4 regions of the Paenibacillus sp. PK3_47 genome follow, and region 1 is predicted to be linked to each of the others. Evidence: riboswitches for the same ligand, from Rfam matches in the RefSeq annotation. Region 1 holds a riboswitch; each other region holds the start of a gene.
What was found. A riboswitch is a leader RNA that binds a small molecule or an ion and turns the genes downstream of it on or off. The one in region 1 is predicted to bind cyclic di-AMP.

Region 2: another riboswitch for cyclic di-AMP. It lies ahead of C2I18_RS12555 (C40 family peptidase); the one in region 1 lies ahead of C2I18_RS14820 (hypothetical protein).
Region 3: another riboswitch for cyclic di-AMP. It lies ahead of C2I18_RS23240 (C40 family peptidase); the one in region 1 lies ahead of C2I18_RS14820 (hypothetical protein).
Region 4: another riboswitch for cyclic di-AMP. It lies ahead of C2I18_RS12200 (resuscitation-promoting factor); the one in region 1 lies ahead of C2I18_RS14820 (hypothetical protein).

Annotation. Positions count from the first base shown of each region.
Region 1 is NZ_CP026029.1:3,314,929-3,319,833, forward strand. It holds gene C2I18_RS14810 (phosphodiester glycosidase family protein) at 1-387, opposite strand, end outside; gene C2I18_RS14815 (hypothetical protein) at 569-757, shown strand; cyclic di-AMP (ydaO/yuaA leader) riboswitch at 862-1,052, shown strand; gene C2I18_RS14820 (hypothetical protein) at 1,161-1,577, shown strand; gene C2I18_RS14825 (glutaredoxin family protein) at 1,699-1,941, opposite strand; gene ytxJ (bacillithiol system redox-active protein YtxJ) at 1,938-2,264, opposite strand; gene C2I18_RS14835 (SDR family NAD(P)-dependent oxidoreductase) at 2,485-3,216, shown strand; gene C2I18_RS14840 (ThuA domain-containing protein) at 3,250-3,885, shown strand; gene C2I18_RS14845 (CHAD domain-containing protein) at 4,005-4,905, opposite strand, start outside.
Region 2 is NZ_CP026029.1:2,789,360-2,794,264, reverse strand. It holds gene C2I18_RS12565 (M1 family metallopeptidase) at 1-1,025, shown strand, start outside; gene C2I18_RS12560 (hypothetical protein) at 1,034-1,867, shown strand; cyclic di-AMP (ydaO/yuaA leader) riboswitch at 2,089-2,227, shown strand; gene C2I18_RS12555 (C40 family peptidase) at 2,231-2,719, shown strand; cyclic di-AMP (ydaO/yuaA leader) riboswitch at 3,072-3,214, shown strand; gene C2I18_RS12550 (C40 family peptidase) at 3,220-3,711, shown strand; gene C2I18_RS12545 (GNAT family N-acetyltransferase) at 3,937-4,437, shown strand; gene C2I18_RS12540 (c-type cytochrome) at 4,552-4,905, shown strand, end outside.
Region 3 is NZ_CP026029.1:5,372,351-5,377,255, reverse strand. It holds gene C2I18_RS23250 (DUF6492 family protein) at 1-739, shown strand, start outside; gene C2I18_RS23245 (sugar phosphate nucleotidyltransferase) at 761-2,086, shown strand; gene C2I18_RS23240 (C40 family peptidase) at 2,173-2,640, opposite strand; cyclic di-AMP (ydaO/yuaA leader) riboswitch at 2,645-2,777, opposite strand; gene C2I18_RS23235 (hypothetical protein) at 3,457-3,684, opposite strand; gene C2I18_RS23230 (hypothetical protein) at 3,854-4,360, shown strand; gene C2I18_RS23225 (2,3-diaminopropionate biosynthesis protein SbnB) at 4,419-4,905, opposite strand, start outside.
Region 4 is NZ_CP026029.1:2,717,204-2,722,108, reverse strand. It holds gene yabG (sporulation peptidase YabG) at 1-99, opposite strand, end outside; gene rsmA (16S rRNA (adenine(1518)-N(6)/adenine(1519)-N(6))-dimethyltransferase RsmA) at 184-1,068, opposite strand; gene rnmV (ribonuclease M5) at 1,065-1,616, opposite strand; gene C2I18_RS12200 (resuscitation-promoting factor) at 1,769-2,956, opposite strand; cyclic di-AMP (ydaO/yuaA leader) riboswitch at 3,246-3,475, opposite strand; gene C2I18_RS12195 (TatD family hydrolase) at 3,674-4,444, opposite strand; gene C2I18_RS12190 (HD domain-containing protein) at 4,499-4,905, opposite strand, start outside.

The DNA of each region.
Region 1 (4,905 bases):
CCCGAAGGCATTGTCGGCAAAAGCCGATTGGATCAGAGAAGCATCAGACACCTGCACATCTGCGATGTAATAGGTGATCTGGTCGCTTCCGCGGCCGGTGGTGACCTGCTTAAGAGAGATGTCCATGTCATCGCTGCTGTAGTTCCAGTCATCGGATACGGCTTCCGGAGAATCCTGGCCGGCCTCATTTGAATCTGCCGCCGCCGCTGTACTGACCGCCTCTGTATTGGCTTCTGCACCGGAAACTGCCTGATCGGCAACAACGACTTCGACATGTTGAATCAGATAACGGTCGGCAAGCTGGTAGAGAATACCGCCTGTAAGCAGGGTGCTGAGCGTAATGGCAATGGTTATTTTTTTTCGTTTGGTTATATGTTGTTTTGGCATAAAGCGAATAACCGCCTTTCTTGTCCGGTAAGGATCTTGTTACACTGCCAAGCATAGGCGGCATACCTGAACACAGCCTGAGGATTCGTTGAGCGTTAGCTGAAAGTATGAATTGTGCATCCGGCTGCGCCTGGTGAAATGAAGAAGAATAGTGTACTTTAAGTAGTAAGGAGTGGTAACTGTGAAAAAAAGCATACAAACGCCCCTGCTGGTCGCGGCTTCGATCGTGCTGATCATTATCAGCAGTCTGGTCCGCCCGGATGGCTCTACGCTGCTCGGGGCGCTGCAGACGTTGATTCTCGGTTTAGGATTGCTCGGCTGCTGTACAGCGGCATGGAGATTTGTAAAAGGCGGCAAACGTAAGGGGTAACGGGGGCAAATGATTTTCAGGCGAAAAAGTTTATGCCTGTCATTCACGCGCAGAGTCTTGAAAACTACAACTAAAAGGCGTAACATCGGGGTAAGTACAACCGAATATGTAAACCGCTTAATTTCCGTTAAGGAAAGCGGGGGAACCAACAATCGGCAGCCTGGTCAAGGACCGGAGCCGGTTATGGGGTGAATCCTGGGGAAGTGCGAGAGAATGCTCGCATGGAAGACAGGTAGGGCGACTCTCACTGCCCGAATCCGGCAGCTAACCTCGTAAGCGTATGTAGAGAGGATGAGTGCTATGTGACCGCTAACCAGCCACAGAGGAGATCCTTTGTGGTTTTTTGCTGTGTTTTTATAGACCTGTATCAAATGCGGCCTAATCGAAAAGGAGATAGATAGAGATGGCGGATCAGGACGAATATGTACTCATTTGTGCACCGAACAAGGCTGGTGAGCATTTTATCAGGACACTGAAGTGTAAAGGTTACAAAATAGCGGGAATTGCGAATAATGCAGCGGAGAAAAAACGTCTGGAGGAGCTGGGCGTGGAGGTAAATCTTGTGGTGGACACCCGCCATGAGAATACATGGTTCCGGCCTGCCTTCCCGGTGGGCCAGGTCTATCTGTTCGAGAGCAGTGTGGCCTTATGCTGCCGTTATGTTCAAATGTGCCGGACCTGGACGACCAAATCCATATTCGTAATCACTTCTTCATTGAAGCCAAGACTGGTCTATAAGGGGCTCGGGGTAAGTCAGGTGATTTATTCCCACAGCGGCAATGTCGCGTATCTGGCGGAAAGCCCGGCTTCCCGGGGATAAATTGAAGACGGCACCTATTGACGGGCATAATAAAAATCCCGTATGCGAACGGCACGGAAGGCTGAGGCTTTCCGTGCCGTTCGCTATACGGGAGTGATATTGGACTATGGCAGTTTCCGGATTAACGGGCAGCCGCTTCAATGAGTTCCTTAAGTGCCGGAAGGTTGAAGCCTTTGACTGCACGGTCTTCGAATACGGTAACAGGCACGCCCATGAAGCCGAGCTTCTCGACTTCTTCCTGGTAATCGGTGCTTGTCATGACATCCCGGACTTCATACGCAATGCCCTGCTCTGACAAAAGCTGTTTTACCTGGTTGCAGTCGCTGCAGTTCGCGGTGGAGTAGACAATAACGGGCTGGCTCATTTACTCACGGCTTCCTTGATTGCATCCCGGGTAATTTTCCAGTGGGAGGTGTTCCAGCGGACTTCGCCGCCATCCAGAAGAAAAATTTGCGGGGACTCATGCTTGATGCCAAAATCCTCAGCGATTTGGTTGGACACCGGCCGGTCCTCAATGACATGAACGATGGCAGCCGGAGTGTCGGAGCCTTGTGCGTAAGCCTGGAATTCTTCATGCGCTTTGGCGCTGATCGGGCAGGTTGTGCTGTGTTTGAACAGCAGCTTTTTGCCTGGCTGACCTACATATTGGTTCAGTTCATCCAGCGTGTGGATTTGTTGAATAGACATAAGGAATCTCACCTTTCTGCGGTTGATTTTTGTTTGTTAACAATTAAGTTGTTAGCACCTGTAACTATGATTGTAACATAGTTCAAAATTAAATCAAAAAGAAGTCTTGGGCTGTTATCCAAAGGAAATTACCGTCCTGCTGTGGACATTGATAATGCTTCATAGCCATGCTAAGGTGAGAAAGAGATCGGGCATTCTATACTGGAAAAAAACTGAGGGGGTGTACTATATTAAAAAGGTCGCTTGTGTTACCGGCGCTGATCACGGTCTGGGAATGTGCCTGGCACGCTGGCTTCTGGAGAATCATTATACTGTGTTTGCCGGGCAGTACCTGCAGGATTCCCCTTCGCTTGCGGCGATGAAGACCCGGTACAGGGACAGGCTGTACCTGATTCCTCTGGACATCGGAGACCGGGAGAGCGTGAAGCAGGCTGCGCGGACCATAGCAGGGAGCACAGGACATGTCGATATTGTGATCAACAACGCGGGGATTATTCACAAAGCTGATGATGCCACGATGCTGGTGGATATGGACGATGAAGCCATGGCCCGGATATACAATGTGAATACGCTCGGCGCGCTGAGGGTCAGCAACGAACTGATGGGCCTGCTGCTGCAGGGCAAGCAGAAGCTGATTATTAACATCTCCTCCGAAGCCGGAAGTATTGGACGCAACAAACGGATTAATATGTACGGATACTGTATGTCCAAGGCGGCGCTGAATATGCAGTCCTCCCTGATGCACAATCATTTGAAGGTAATGGGGGGACAGGTCATGGTTTTTCACCCCGGCTGGATCCAGACTTACATGCATGGCGAAAAAGCCGTAGAAGCACCGATTACCCCGGAGGAGTCTGCCGGCAAAATTATGAGTCTTGTGCTGGACCATAAGAAATACATGGGTGAAGAGCCGGCTTATCTCGATCTTGACGGCAATCACTGGCCCTGGTAACAACAAATTCTGCAGGAAAAGAGGCGTTAAGGAATGTCTGACTTGAGAGCGCTTGCGATAGGGGATTATACAGAGGTGAAATATCATCCGTTTGCCGGTGTCGACCGCGAACTTGAAGCGATTTTGTCTCCTGATTTTCAGGTGGAATGCACCGAAGATTACGGGCTGCTGAATAAGGAGAAGCTTGCTGCCTGCAAGCTTATTGTTGCCTACACTGAATTCCTTGATGATCCGCTTCCGCCGGAACAGAGCGGGGCATTGCTCTCTTATGTAGCCGGAGGAGGAGGCCTGCTTGCCATACACAACGGTATCTCCCTTCAGCGGAACCAGGAGCTCGGCGGGATGCTGGGCGGTTACTTCACCCACCATCCGGCCTACACTGCGCTGCAGATGAAGATCCCGGCGCGTGAGCATCCGATTATGCAGGGCATGGAGGAGTTTGTCATTGAGGACGAGCCGTATTACTTTGATATGCAGCCGCATTTCAAGACGACAGTGCTGGCTGAATACCTTCACGACGGAGCCATGCGCCCGGCAGCCTGGTGCCATGAATTCGGACTGGGCCGGGTCGTCTATCTGATGCCGGGGCATCATCTGCCCTCCTTCTCGGTAGAGCCGTTCCGGCAAATGATCCGCAGAGGCGGTCTATGGGCTGCCGGGCTGCTGTAACAGCCATTTATTATATATATTATAAAAGAGCAGAAGACGGCATGATTACCATGCGCCTTCTGCTCTTTGTCTATCTGCTCGATCTGATGTCATATTGAAGTTTATGAATGAATTCAAAGTTAGTTATTTGGCTTTGGGGCAATATGCACCACTTCATTCCCATGCAGTGCCTCCTGCACCTCGGCCCTGAGGCTGTCAGTGAACTGGTTCCACACTTTTTTACCGACATCCAGCTTATCCCGCCCGATGGAATGCAGCGTTTCCAGCCATATGCGTTTGTCGTTGATATCGCCTAGCTCCTGCTGGATCTTTTTGTAGATTTCCTCGTGGGCATGGAATTTCTGGTTCAGGGCAAAAGAAGCGGCACTTGCGGTATACCGCAGTTCCTTGGCGGCAATCCGCAGATCATGCAGAGCTTCAAAGGATTCCTGGGATTCGCCTTCAGGGCCGTTAAACAAGGCTTTGCAGACCTTTTTCTTCTGGTCAAAGGCGACCTCGAGCTCCCGCATGACGACGTTGACGTCTCTTTTTGCGGCAAGACCTTCCAGCTCATTAACCAGAAAAGCCTCCCACTGCTCATCAAGCTCTTTGGTAAGCACTTTGGGCAGCTCGTCTGTCAGCCGCTTGCGGTACTTCTTCCGCTTCTCCTTCTGGTGATTGATGACGGCCTTCAGCAGTTCTGCGGTTTTGCTCTCGCCTGCTGATTTGGCCTGCTTGCGGCGCTCCTTGAAGGATTCAATAAGCACATCGGCATCACGGACCTTGCCCAGCCTTTTCTGTGACTGCTTAAAAGCACTGTAGATTGGCTCTGTCACCGAATGCTCGGGATCAAGAATGGACAGCAGGGTCAGCAGCTTCCGGCTGTTCACTCTGGCCTGATGGATATCCTCATCGCCAAAGCCTTTGAGTGAATCCTTGCTGTAATCGCGGAAATTAATGTACAGCTTGTTCAGCGCCTGTTCCCATTGCCTGGTCTTGCTTATTTGCTTTTCCTTTTCCTTGGCTACCTGTTCGACGGTC
Region 2 (4,905 bases), 530 kb from region 1:
TCTACCTGGACCCTCTGCATAAAGATCTGCAGGAGCGTTATTTCCAGGCTGCCAAGGCGGCTCTGACCCACTTCAGCAAGTGGTATGGCCCTTACCCTTACTCCACGCTGTCAATTGTCGTCCCGCCCAAGGAGGGCAACGGTGCAGGCGGAATGGAGTATCCTACGCTCATTACCGCCTTTGGCGCCGCTGAGGCATCACCCGGCCTTTCACTGGAGCGTACAGTTATCCATGAAATTGGCCATCAATATTTTTATGGCCTGGTGGCAAATAACGAGTTTGAGGAGGCCTGGCTGGACGAGAGCTTCACCTCCTATGCGGAAGACAGGCTGATGGAGCAGGAGTATGGGGTATCTGCCAACCTGCCTTTGCAGGCGAGCCTGGTGACCTCTTCACAGCCGCTTAATCTTGAGACGTGGAAGTACACACCCGGGGATGCTTACAGCAGAAATGTGTATATCCGCGGCAAGCTGGTACTTAAAGACATGGAGCAGCAGGTGGGAATCAAGACTATGGACGCTATTATGTCCGCTTACTCCCGCAAGTACCGCTTCCGTCATCCGTCTACAGCAGATTTCCAAAAAATTGTGGAGAAGGTCACCAAGAAGTCATGGCAGGACTATTTTGACCAGTATGTATACAGCGGCGGTTCCCCGGATTTTTCAGTAGATCAGATTAAAGTCTCTGCCCCAAAAAAGGCTGCCGGTGAAACCTCAAGCTATAAATCTGCAGTCAAGGTCAGCAATAAAGGGACAGATTACGGAAAAGTGCCTGTAAAATTCACCTTTACAGACGGTTATACAGTACAGCAGATCTGGAACGGTGAGAGAAAGGAAACGACATTTCAGCTGTCCTACAAAGCGCCTCTCCTGTCGGCAGAGATTAATCCGGAGCATTCCGTTCTGCTGGAAAGCAGGCATCTCAACAATTTCAGACTGGCCGAGCTGGAGCCGAAGACACTCTCCCGCTGGACGCTTAGTGTAACCAACCTGATTGAAACCCTGCTCGGAACTCTTGTCTGGTGAGGTGAACAATGGTGAAAAGATCGATAATCCGCAGCTGGTACAGTATGAAAGAGCAATTCTATATCTTAATTCTGCTGTTCATTTACCGGCTGCTCTGGGGCTATTTCATGTACAAATTCGTAAAGTCAGCCATCGTCCCGCTGCTGCTGCATTATCCTGATGCCCATGCGGGGGGAAGCTCAACCGGCAGGCTGCTGTATTACATTGAGGGGCAGATGGCGCTTAGCGCAGATCCTGATGTACAGCGCTGGATCTGGATGCTGCTGGCACTGTCTGTGCTGCGGCTGCTGCTCTCCCCTTTTATCCGCGCCGGACTGCTGCATGAGCTTCATCAGGAGCGAAAGGGGGAACGCGGGCTGTTCTTTTTCCCGGGCATGAGGCTGTACGGGCTTCCGGTGCTGCTCTTCAGCATAGCGGAATGGATACTGGCCGCCCTGCCCCTGTACTTCCTGTTTCCCAAAATATACACGCTGCTGCTCAGCGGAATTTTTGACTATAAACTGCTTCTGAAGCTGGTTCCTTATGTTCTTGCCTGGCTGGTGTACCTGTATCTGGTCCGCTTAATGCTGCTGTACATGCAGTTTGGATACACCGGAGGGACAGGCATACTGTCCTCGCTCCTTGTATTCTGCAAAGTCCTGATTTCATCTATCGGCGTGTCAGCAGTGTTCATTGCAGGAGGACTTCTTCTCTGGCTGCTGAACGGAGTCGCTGCATTTTTGCTTCCTGGCCTGCCCGCACTCCTTATCCGCCAATGTTCACCGCTCCCCTCAACGCTGTTCAAAATGTGGGATATTGCCGCTCAATATCAGCTATGGCGCAGCAAAACATTTCCACAATAATTTCTCTGCCTGCCTGGCATAATACATAGAGTCACTGCCCCTGCATCAGGGGCGTGACTCTTTTGCCGGTTACAAAGTGATTTAGTTTATTTGCAAAACTGTAAAACCTCTGTTACAATAATGCCTGTACCACTAGTAACAACTTTGTAATCTTTTGAAACTATTTCGTCTGAATTTATGTAAGCTTAGACATTTGACCTTAACGCAACGACACTATTCTGGTGCATAACACGCCAAATTCCCAGCACCGGGAAGTGGGGGAACCATATTTTGGGTGAATTGATCTCGCTTTAGAGTGATCATAGGGGAACCTTCTACCGAATCCTTAAGCTAACCTCGCAGGCCTTGGAAGGAGTACATCTTTTGAAAAGTCATAGCTTTAAGAAAAAAGTCACCGCAGCAGCATTAGGGCTTGTGTTGGCCTTCACACTGGGAGCAGGAGCAGGAAGTGCATCTGCAGACTCCAAGATGGATGCTGTTATCACAAAAACCCTTGGAACTACATATAAATTCGGAGGTACAAGCACCGCCGGTTTTGACTGTTCCGGATTCACCAGATACGTATTCAAGAGCATCGGGCTTACTCTGCCCCGCACATCCAAAGCACAATATAGCATGGGTACAGCTGTATCGAAGAGCAATCTGCGGTCCGGCGACCTGGTATTCTTCAATACCTTTGGCAGCGGCGTATCCCATGTCGGTATTTATGTCGGAAACAATAAATTTGCACAGTCTTCCAGTTCACGCGGTGTAACCATCACATCGATGAGCAATTCGTACTGGTCCAAACGCTACGTTGGCGCCAAACGCGTAATGAGCACAACAGCTTACAAGGCTGTCGCTTACGATTGAACTCTCCCCGAATACTTATTCCTCTAATAAACAAATATAACTTATAGAGACCCGTGAATTGATTATTGCCGTAATCAGTTCCGGGTTTTTCCTTTTGTATTTCCTTATTATACCTATACACTCATTCAGGAGCCCTGAAACAGCATTATGTAAAAAAATTCAAAACCCTTGTCTTTTCTGCAAAGTCAAGCTTTCAACCAGGCATATATTCTGCATTAATATGTTTTAAGTGATTGCCAAGTGCTTCCTTCTTTGCTACAATAATCGCAGTGAAGTTATAGTAACATTTTTGTAATTATTCATCCGGTCTTTACAATCGTTTTGTCATGTATTGAACGGCAGCTAATCCTAATCAACAGTCATGCCGAGTTCCCTAACGTTTAGGGAAACGGGGGAACCAACTTTGGGTGAATTGACCTCCTATTCACAGAGGGGTCATAGGGGACCTTCAACCGAACCCTTAAGCTAACCTCGTAGGCATTTGGAAGGGGTATCTACTTTTGAAGAAGAAGTTAGCAGCAGCAGTACTAAGCTTTTCCATTATCTTTACCCTTGGAGCCGCAAGCGCTTCCGCTGATTCCAAAATGGATAAAGTGATCGACAGTGCCATCGGGACTAAATATGTATCCGGCGGTGTATCCACTAACGGCTTTGACTGCTCCGGATTTACAATGTACGTTTTTAATAAAATCGGGATCAAGCTTCCTCATCAATCCGGCTCCCAGTACCAAATGGGCACGGCCATTGCCAAGGATGAGATGAGACCTGGAGATCTTGTATTCTTTAATACAAGCGGTAAGGGCGTATCCCATGTCGGTATTTATGTTGGAGAAGGCAAGTTCGCGCATGCTTCCTCCTCGCGTGGTGTAACCATTAGTTCGCTGAGTGAAAGCTACTACGTCAACCGCTACGTTGGCGCCAAACGCATCATGAGCACAGACGCTTACAAGGAAGTCGCTGCTGACTCCGAAGATAATGACGACGTGCAGTAAGCTGCATGGTTACAGGCTCTTTTCCAGGATTTTTGCCGAAATCTTGGGGAGGGCCTGTTTTTTTGTCTATAACATTATTTACCCTTCTCTTTCCCCGCCAAACAGCAGTAACTCCCATTTTTTTCATTTCCGTAAAATATTTTTTAGCGCGTCGTACAGCTTTGTTTTTGGATATAATCTAGATATATCAGGCTTAAATCCCGAGAAAAGGAGGCCGGCTGCATTATGATCAGCTCCCCCGTTACTTTTCATGTAGTGCCTATGGAGGTCCATCACGCCCGGGAGATCTGTGAGTGGAATTATAAACCTCCTTACAATATTTATGAATGGATGCCCTGGGACCAGATGGAGGCTCTGGGGATTGAGTTCGGTGATCCCGGCCTCCGCAGTGAACAATATGTCTCTGTAGTTAACGATCAGAAAGTGCTGTGCGGTTTTGCCCAGCTGTTTCCTATGGAGGGTGTGGTCCGCCTGGGGATTGGGATGCGCCCGGATCTATGCGGTCAGGGAATGGGTCACCTCTTTGTAAAAGCTGTAGTTCAGGCGGCTGAGGCCCGCTATCCGGAGCGGGAGATTGATCTGGAGGTATTGACCTGGAACCAGCGGGCGATCAAAACTTACCGGAAATGCGGATTCACGATTACAGATACTTATGAAAGGCTTACACCTACCGGTAACAAACCTTTTTATTGCATGGTCTATGACAAGGAACAAGAACTTCCCTGAGCTTGAGGTAGATCTTTTTTAAAAATCGTTCGTTTTTTTGACACAAACTCTATGATAACGCTTTACCTTTTTGTATAATGTAGGAAGCAGCTTACATGGAGAGGACGGATGGAGATGCAGAAATGGATCATGAGCGGATTGTTTTTTGCCGCCTGTGCCTTTGCCGTAGTGCTTTTATTTACACTGCCCGGCAAAGAAGAGGTAGCTGAAGAGAACAAGCCGACGATGCCTCAGGTTACCCTGGATGCGGCAAGCGCTGAAGCTGCTGTAAAAGCTAATTGTATTTCCTGCCACGGAGACCAGCTACAGGGCGGTATGGGCCCTAGCCTTCAGCAGGCGGGAGGAGAACATGATGCGGAGGAACTCTACAGCATCGTGACCAAAGGGCGCGGACAGATGCCATCCTTCAAAGATAAGCTCGCCCCCGAGGAAATTGCCAATGTCGCCTTGTGGCTGGCAGAGAAAAAA
Region 3 (4,905 bases), 2.1 Mb from region 1:
CGCCACCCTGCCCCATGTGATAGACAGCCTGCGCCGCTATGTCCGCCATCCGATCAGCAATATTTACATCGTTTCCCCGGACAGCAGCAGCATCAGAAGCCTGTGCTCGCGCAAAGGCTGTGTTTTTGTAAATGAGACTACCGTACTGCCGTTTACCAAAAAGGATATCCGCTACTCCTCGACGCGCTGGAACCGTTCAGGCTGGCTCTACCAGCAGCTGCTGAAAATGAACGGGGATCATATCTGCCGGGAAAAATTCTTCCTGGTTGTTGATGCCGATACAGTTCTCATTACTCCGCACCGGTTCCGGGCGAACGGGAAAAGCATTTTTTACTGCCGCAGCTGGAGCCAGCCGGAATACTTTGTTACTTACCGTAAGCTGCTCGGCACAGCCGCCCCTTCTCCCAGATCCTTTGTAACCCACTATATGCTGTTCGAGAAAACCAGGCTGGCCGCGCTCAAAAGGAAAATAGAAGCCCGGCACGGCATGCCCTGGCATGCCGCCATTATCCGCAGCATCAACAAGAAAAAGCAGTTCGGTTTCTCCGAATTCGAGACGTATGCCAATTATGTCTACAGCAGGAATAAGGACGCAGTGATCCTGAAGAGCGCGGGCAATAAATCCCTGAAAACACCTGCGGGCACGCTGAAAAAAACACAGCTTCAAAAGCTGGCACGCTCCTACCGCTCCTTGTCTTTCCATCAGCGTAAGGCATATTCCATTCCAGCCAGGCATTAAGCGTGAAGGAGGAAGGCAGCCTTGCATACCATCCTGTTATGCGGAGGTTCCGGGCAGCGGCTGTGGCCGCTGTCAGGCCCTGTCCGCTCAAAAATGTTCCTGAAGCTGCTGCCGGCTCCCGGCGGGGGCACCGAGTCGATGATTGAACGGGTGTGCCGGCAGCTGGAGAACAGCAGTCTCAGCCCATCAGCATTGTTCGTGGCACATGAGGACCAGACATCCCTCGTGCGCCGGTATACGGGGAACAGGTACGAAGTTCTCGGGGAGCCGCATAAACGCGGAACCTTTACGGCAGCTGCATTAGCTGCAGTTTATTTGTATGCCTCCCGCAAGGCTAAACCGGAAGATACTATATGCGTGGCTCCTGCAGATATGTATGCCGATGACGGATTTTTTCAGTGCTTCCATCAGTTCACGGATATTCTGTCCGCTTCACAAGCCGAGCTTGTACTGCTTGGGACAAGACCCGCCCATCCTTCGGATCAGTATGGCTACATACTTCCGGAGAAACCAGGCGGTAACACGGCTTATTCCCCTGTCCTGTCTTTTGAAGAAAAGCCTGATTCTTCTAAGGCCGGGGAGCTGATCAGGAGCGGCGCGCTGTGGAACTGCGGGGTTTTTGCTTTCAGGCTCGGCTTTATGCTGAGCCATCTGGAGCAAATGGGACTCCCTGCGGAGCCGGCTGCCTTCACCGCACTGTACCCGGGTTTTCCCGTACGCAGCTTTGACAAGGAAATAGCCGAACGGACCCGCAAAGCTGCAGTGCTCCGTCACGAAGGGGAATGGCGCGATCTGGGCAGCTGGGATACGCTGACTGCCCGGCTGCAGCAGACGGTGACAGGACCCGGAGGAATCTGGGGAAACAGCGGGAATACACATATTGTGAACGACTTGAAGCTGCCCATGATTGTCATCGGTGTTCCGGATATTGTTGCTGTAGGAAGTCCGGACGGCATCCTGATTGCCGGTAAACAAGAGGCGAATGCCATTAAAGACATTGTGCATCCGCCTTCAGCAGAGGCCGGTTACGGAGAAACCGCCTGGGGGCATTATATGGTCCTGGACCGGACCGGAAATGAAGGAGAGGTTGTGCTTACGGTTAAGCTGTTTTTGCTGCCAGGGCATGAGATGCCTGAGATGCCTTGCCTGCATAGCGGCAAACACTGGGTTATTTTATCGGGGCATGGAGAGGTTGTGCTGAACGGCCTGGCCCAGGCTGCCCGGAGCGGCGATTCGTTCACTGTAAACGGAGGCGACCTGCACGGAATCAGGGCTTTTGCTGCAATGGAGCTGCTGGAGATCCGGAGGGACGACCGGACGGAGGAAGTTGCGGTGTACAGCTCTTAGCCTCACCGTAAGTATATTAAAAAGAACAAGCTGACATCCGGCGGCCGGAGACAGCTTGTTCTTTGACATGATTATACTTATAAATATTAGTTGGCCATCTTGCTGTAGCTGGTCTCGCTCACTACACGGCGGGCAGTCACATAACGGTCGCGGTAATAGGAGTCTGTGAGCTTGCTGATTCTTACACCTTTGCTGCTGGAAGAATGAGCGAACTCACCGTCACCGATATAAATACCTGCATGCGAGATTCCGGAGCCGAGCGTATTGAAGAATACCAGATCTCCTTCACGGAGATCATCTTTAGCTACGGGTGTGCCGGCTTTGGCTTGCGAGGCTGAGGTGCGCGGCAGGTCACCTGAATTGAATTTTTCCATAATGTACAAAATAAATCCGGAACAATCGAAACCGGCGGTTGTAGTACCGCCCCATTGGTAAGGGGTTCCCAATACCTCTTGAACTTCGCTATTCAGTGATGATGTACTGGCGTATGTGCTGACTGGAGTGGACGTGAATAAAACTGCAGCTCCCATTAGAGACAAAATGAACTTTTTCAGAAACCTTTTCTCCCTTCAATGCCTACGGAGTTAGCTGAGGGTTCGGTTAAAGGTTCCCTATATTCCTTTGCCTTCAAGAATAATTCACCCAAGATTGGTTCCCCCGTTTTCGAAACGAAATTCGGCAACAACTCATTAATTTTTTGTAACTATTGATTCAATAGTATTGTATCCTGCTTCTTCCTGTCAATCCTATTTCATATATTCCTGTGTAAACTGCGATAACATAAATTCTGCACGGCAACGTGAAAATTGCTGAAACTTCCTTCTGATGTTACGTCAGGTGTAAAAATCAGGGTTATTTTGCGTGGTCAGCGCCTGAATTCATCAAAACCTTCATCTATGAAAATAGTAAAAATAAGTAACATTAATGTAATCATTAGGACATAGCTGCCCACTTTTTTTATATCGGTGAGAGGGTGGGGATACTTTAGGAAATATGAGAAATAGTACAATACAAATTTGACGCAGCGCTGAGAGGGGGTTGGGGGGATTAAGTGAAGGGCCGGTTATGGCCCCCTTATCCTCTGATCCTCTTCTTCTCTTCTCTTCTTCTCCTTTTATTCTTTTATCCTCTTCTCTCCATACCTCTTTTCATTTTTCTCTTTTCTGCTTTTCCTCTTTTCCGCTTTTCTGCTGTTCTGCTTTTCTGTTTTTCCTCTTTTCCGCTTTTCTGCTTTTCCTCACCCCTCTTTTCCTTGCAGCTAGCGGTTCAGTGAAATTACAGTGCCCACTGCCAATCGAAACTATCAGTATGTATAGGATATAGGCTCATCCTAATTGCAATTTGTCCTTCAACTAGCATAATGGTTAGGCTTATGAGGTATTTGTGCCTCTCGTTTCGCCGCTGTGGCTGATTTCTGCGGATTCGGAGGTATTTGTGCTTCTCATTTCGACATTGTGGCTGGTTTCTGCGGATTCAGAGGTATTTGTGCTTCTCATTTCGCCATTGTGGCTAGTTTCTGCGGATTCGGAGGTATTTGTACCTTTCATTTCGCCGTTGTGGCTGGATTCTGCGGATTCGGAGGCATTTGTGCCTCTCATTTCGCGGTGTGGCTAGTTTCTGCGGATTCGGAGGCATTTGTACCTCTCATTTCGCGGTGTGGCTAGTTTCTGCGGATTCGGAGGTATTTGTGCTTCTCATTTCGACGTTGCGGCTAGTTTCTGCGGATTCGGAGGTATTTGTGCTTCTCATTTCGCCGTTGCGGCTGGTTTGTGCGGATTCGGAGGTATTTGTGCCTCTCATTTCGCTGCTGGGGCTGATTTCTGCGGATTCAGAGGTATTTGTGCTTCTCATTTCGCCCGCCAGCCGATTTCCAGCGGAATTAACGGGACTTTTCCCGTTCATTTCGCCCGCCAGCCGATTTCCAGCGGATTCAACGGGACCTTTTCCCGTTCATTTCGCCCCTCAGCTGATTTCCAGCGGATTCAACGGGACTTTTCCCGTTCATTCCGCCCACCAACCGATTTCCAGCGGATTCAACGGGACTTTTCCCGTTCATTTCGCCCGCCAGCCGATTTCCAGCAGATTCAACGGGACTTTTCCCGTTCATTTCGCCCGCCAGCCGATTTCCAGCGGATTCAACGGGACTTTTCCCGTTCATTTCGCCCGCCAACCGATTTCCAGCAGATTCAACGGGACTTTTACCGTTCATTCTGCCCGCCAGCTTATTTCCAGCGAATTCAACAAAGCGAAGGTAAGCGATCTGCACAATACTAAAAGCGTACGCTGTTTATGTACGCTTTGGCTTTTCAACTCTACTTTTACAACCCGTCTTCTACAGCTCCGTTCCGATTCCCCTCATCCTTGCTTCATTCACATAATACACACCTGTAGCAATATCGAAGACCGCCATGCCCATCGGGCTGAAGAGGACCGGCTCCTCCGCCGGAAAATCGGCCAGGCAGCTCCGGCAGACCACATCGGTAATCAGCCGGACACCGTCCCGGCTTAGCCCCTGCTCCAGATGAAGCCGCTCGATATCGGTATTCTCACGGCAGACCTCATTCCAATCATCAACAATGATGGCCTTTAAGGCTGCAAGCGCCTCCGGCTGATAGTCCCGCAGTGAAACATGGAGCAGAAGGCTGCCCGGCGCAGGGGGTACATCTATATACCTCTCGGCCGACACCGTGCAGGTGATGAACACATTGGATTGCTGATATACTTCCTCCCAGCTCTCCGCCACTTCTGCCCGTTCCGCATACGGTGGTGGGACTTTGCTCAAATCTGCTCCCTTGATATCAAAGATCCGGATACGTTCA
Region 4 (4,905 bases), 600 kb from region 1:
TGTGCCTTTGATGACGGCCCTGTTCTGCACAATATTCTCAACCCTGAACGTTACATCTCCACCATAAGATTTGCGAACGACCAGATCTCCTAAATTCATGACAACACCACCTCTACCCCCATCGTATGGGCAAAGGTCACGGTTGGTTCTTATAGAGCATGATTTTAAAAGTATTTCCTGCTCTTACACGACTCCTGCAGCCAGCAGCACAGCACTTAGCTTTGCGTACTCTGCAAGGCTCAGCGTCTCTCCGCGGCGTGTAGGCTCTATGCCAGCCTCGGCCAGCAGCGCCTCCAGGCGTTCCCGTCCTTCTCCCGGAAAGAAACGTGCCTTAAGGTTGTTGGCAATCGTCTTGCGCCGCTGGGTGAAGGAAGCCTGCACCACCTCGAAGAAATGCTTCTCATTCTCCACTTCTACCGGCGGACGGTCTCTGACCTTCAGACGGATGACAGCGGACTCCACGTTAGGCTGCGGAATGAATACCGTACGGGGCACAATCGTAACCAGCTCCGGCTCACTGTAGTACTGCACAGCAATGCTCAGGCTCCCGTATTCCTTTCCTCCCGGGGAGGCTGCCATGCGTTCGGCAACCTCCTTCTGGATCATGACCACGATATTATCCAGCGGAAGCTTCTCCTCAAGCAGCTTCATCAGGATCGGAGTGGTTACGTAATAGGGCAGGTTGGCGACAACGCTGACTTTGTTCACTCCCGCAAAATCCTCGGCGAACAGCTCTTTAAGGTCAACTTTGAGGACATCATCATTCCGGATCTTTACATGGGGATAGGAGGAGAGGACATCCCGCAGAATTGGAATCAGTCTCCGGTCAATCTCCACAGCGGTCACCGCTCCGGCGGTCATTGCCAGCCGCTCAGTCAGGGCACCGATTCCCGGCCCGATCTCCAGAGCACCGCTTTCGCTGCTTAATCCTGCCGCGTCGACGATTTTGTCCAAAATGTTCTGATCAATCAGAAAGTTCTGGCCCAGGCTTTTTTTGAATGAGAATCCATAGCGCTGGATAATTTCTTTGGTCCTTGATGGAGATGAGATATGATCATTGCCGCTCATGAGGTAATGCCTCCCTGTTCAATTTGTGCGAGAGCAGCCTGAAACTCCTCCCGCGTGATGCCAAACATAGCCAGCCGCTTGTATAGCTGTTTACCGTTGCAGTATCCGATGCCAAGCAGATTACCCAGCGCCATTCTGCGTTCAGCCGCCTCATGATGGGCAATCATTCCGGCAGCAATAAGCTCATCCATGCCAATCAGTGCCGGAGCCCCTTCAAAGGAGGTATGCACATGGGCAAGGGCATGCCGGATAGCCTCCGGGGAAGCATTCTCCACCCCTATGTCCCCTTTGCGTGTAGCATCCTTTTCCGGTATAAAGGCATGCTTGCAACCGGGCACCTTGGAAGACACAATTTTGCGTATGCGTTCACCGGCATGGTCCGGATCCGTGAGGATAATAACTCCCCTGCGCTCCATGGCCAGCGCAATCTTGGCAATCACCCTGCGGTCCACTGCAGAACCGCCTGTCTCTATCGTATCGGCTTCTACCGCACGCTTGACGGCAACCGTATCGCTTTTACCTTCCACCACAATTAATTCCTTGATCATCTTCCGGCTCCTTCCCTTACAACACAAAAAGAAGAGGATTCGCTCCCCTTCTTATTGGCTAAAGAATGTATAAGTGATGAGCAGCATCCGTTCGTTAAGTGCTACCCTCACTATAGCTTATTACCTGCTAATTTGCAAAAGACTGTAACATGCTAATTGAGCTCCGGCTTTACAGGTCCAATCACATAAACAGTCCGGGATTTACGCCCAAAGTTACGGGCATGGCTCAGTGAATCGTAGTATACATCCACCTTATTGCCTTTGATGGCACCGCCGGTATCCTCTGCACGGCGGAATCCTAATCCCTCAATGTACACCCACCAGCCGATAGGAATTACATTCGGATCTACAGCAATAGTACGGCCTTCCGTTACGCGTGTGCCGGAAGCAGTCCGTGTTCCAATGCCCGGCTCTTCAGATGAGTATGCCGTCATGGATACGTTTTTAATCATTTTTTTGTACTGGAAGTCTACGCCTGCCTTGTGCACGACGTTGCTGGTTTTTGCAGCTTTTGCAGATTTTGCAGTTGTTGCTGCTTTTGCGGTGGTTTTGGAAGTTGTTTTTGGTTTGGATGTTGTTGCAGCAACTACAACGGGCTTAGGAACCGGCTTCGTACCAACGGCAATAATCTTGTCTTTGGTAACCGTCTCAACTTCCTTGCCGACCATGCTCATGGAAACCAGCTCACCATCTTGATAGATCTTCTCGATGTGCTGGACAATGGCACCCGGCTTGCCTGCTTGTGCAACTCTGTTGTCCCCTACGTACAGGGAAGGGTCTGCGGTTTTGATAACCCGGAAAGGCAAGCTTACCGTCCGTTCTACCTTTTGCTTGGTGATCCGGACAATCTTGGCCTCCATACCGGATGATACTGCGGTATCAAGCGAAGGGAAAATCTTGTCGTTGCCCTCCAGGCTGTAGCCCAGCTTGGTAATGGCATCCCCGAGCGATTTCTCGGTGGTATACAGTGTTTTGGTTGCCCCGTCTACAGTAAGACTAATCGCCTGCGCGCGGGTAATGACGACACGGTCACCGTCTTGTATTTCATCGCCAAGGCCTATGGATACTTTATCATGCGGCTGGACTGTAATCTGTTCTTTGGCCAGCACATCACTGAGCAGTGCCTCACGCGTCTCCAGCGTCAGCACTTTCCCGTCTATTACTAAATTTATTACTTTATTGCCTTGACCGTGTACGTACAGCAGAATAAGCAGCGCGATAACGATTGATACCACACCTGCAAGCGAAAGTACGCGAGGATTCACTTGCTTCCACCGTAATGCGAAAGACCTGCTGGATGATTGCGAATCATGGGATACTTCTGGTTGGAATACGCCCATTCTCTCCATCCTCCTTACATAGCCCCGTCGTCCAAGTTGTATATCATGTAGACTGCATCATTTGTGACGAAACTAGGTTTGAGATTGCAACAGGATACGCCCGCATTGCTTCAGCGTTTCCTGCTCATGGATCGCCTGCTCGGCATAGTGGCTCCAGAACACTGTTATATAACAGTATGCCGGGTTCATTCGCATTATTCAAAACAAAAGAAGCCTAAAAAGAGTTCATAGAGGACTCTTTCGTGGCTTCTCCGGATGTCAGAATACGCGGGAATGTTATGCACGAGGTTGCCTCTCTTACTTTGCGCTTACGGGGTTAGCTGTCGGGTTCGGGCATAAGAGAGACGCCCTATCTCAGGTCACCCGCTCATGGCGGTTGCCCTCAAATTCACCCCAAAGACCACGTGAAGAAATCAAATAATGTCTGCGCATATTACGTGTTGTACTCTATGTACTGGCATGCAGCAGTGCAATATTGGTTCCCCCGTTCTCCGTACGGAGACTCAGCGAGACGATCCATGAATCAGTGACTGTCACAGTAACAACAGCTCACTGCACTGAAAAGATGATATCCTGTTTTGATGCATGTTGTAAAGGACGGTTCAACCACGTTTAAGCAAAAAAATGATTAAAAATTTGTAATAATCGGCCATTTTTTTATTAAAAAAGTTTAATAGGTCGGCTATACTCTATTTTTCACCTGTTTTACTCCCGTTTTCAGACAATCCCAAATCGTTCCAGTGCGTTCGCATACGTAATTTCAGCTAATTCCTGTAAATCAATCCCTTTTATTTCCGCGGCTGCCTCAGCTACCAGCTTCACATGAGCAGTCTCATTTCGCTTGCCCCGGAACGGGTGCGGTGTAAGGTATGGAGAGTCCGTTTCGATGAGTAATCTGTCCAGCGGGGTCTGGGCGAGAACCTCCTTGGGCACCCTGGCATTCTTGAAGGTTATCGGCCCTCCGAAGGACAGATGGAACCCGAGATCGAGACACATTTTGGCCGTTTCCCAGCTCCCGGAGAACGAGTGCATGACTCCGCCGATCTCGTCTGCCTTTTCCTCACGCAAAATACGCACCACATCCTCATGGGCATCACGGTTATGAATACTAATTGGCATTTTCAGCTCGCGGGCCAGCCGGATTTGCTTGCGGAACACCTCATGCTGTACCTCTTTGGGAGAAGTGTCCCAGTAATAATCAAGCCCAATCTCGCCGATGGCGACTACTTTGGGATGGCTGCACAAGGATGCGATCCACTCCAGATCTCCTTCCTTCATGTCAATTGCATCCTGGGGATGCCAGCCGACGGCTGCATAAATATAATCATGCGATTCGGCGAGCTGCATAGTACTTGGAATCGTTTCCCGGTTAAATCCGATATTGATCATCTTGGTAACGCCTGCCTCCAAGGCCCGGGCGATTACCTCTTCGCGGTCCTCGTCGAATTGCGGAGCATCCAGATGGGTATGAGTGTCGAACAAACGCATAGCGGTATTCCCTCCATATTCTGATTTCTATGATGAATTCCATAATTTTTTGTATTATTTTTCAAAGATTTCTGCAATCGATGCCGGAAGACCTGGGAGGGCTTTCTGCAGCTTATCCTGCGGAAAATACAGATGATATCTGCCGCGGTGAATTCCGCTGATTGAGCGCACAATATCCGAGACTTCGGAGATTTCCCGCAGCTGGTCATGACGGTCGAGCAGCAAAATCTGCTTGCTGTCAAAGCCCTCTCCCGGACGGAAAACGTCATAAGGGAGATCTGTCGGATAATCGATTTCAAGGTCGTAATCCGGCAGCAGGCCGGCCCCGGAAAAGCTCCGGCGGATTTCGTCGATCGTGTCAGAATCCAGATTCTCTACCTCTACATATTTATACAGTTTACGATGAATAAAACGGCTGCACAAGTCGCTCAGCAACTCGTCCGCTTCCAGCGTCCACTGCA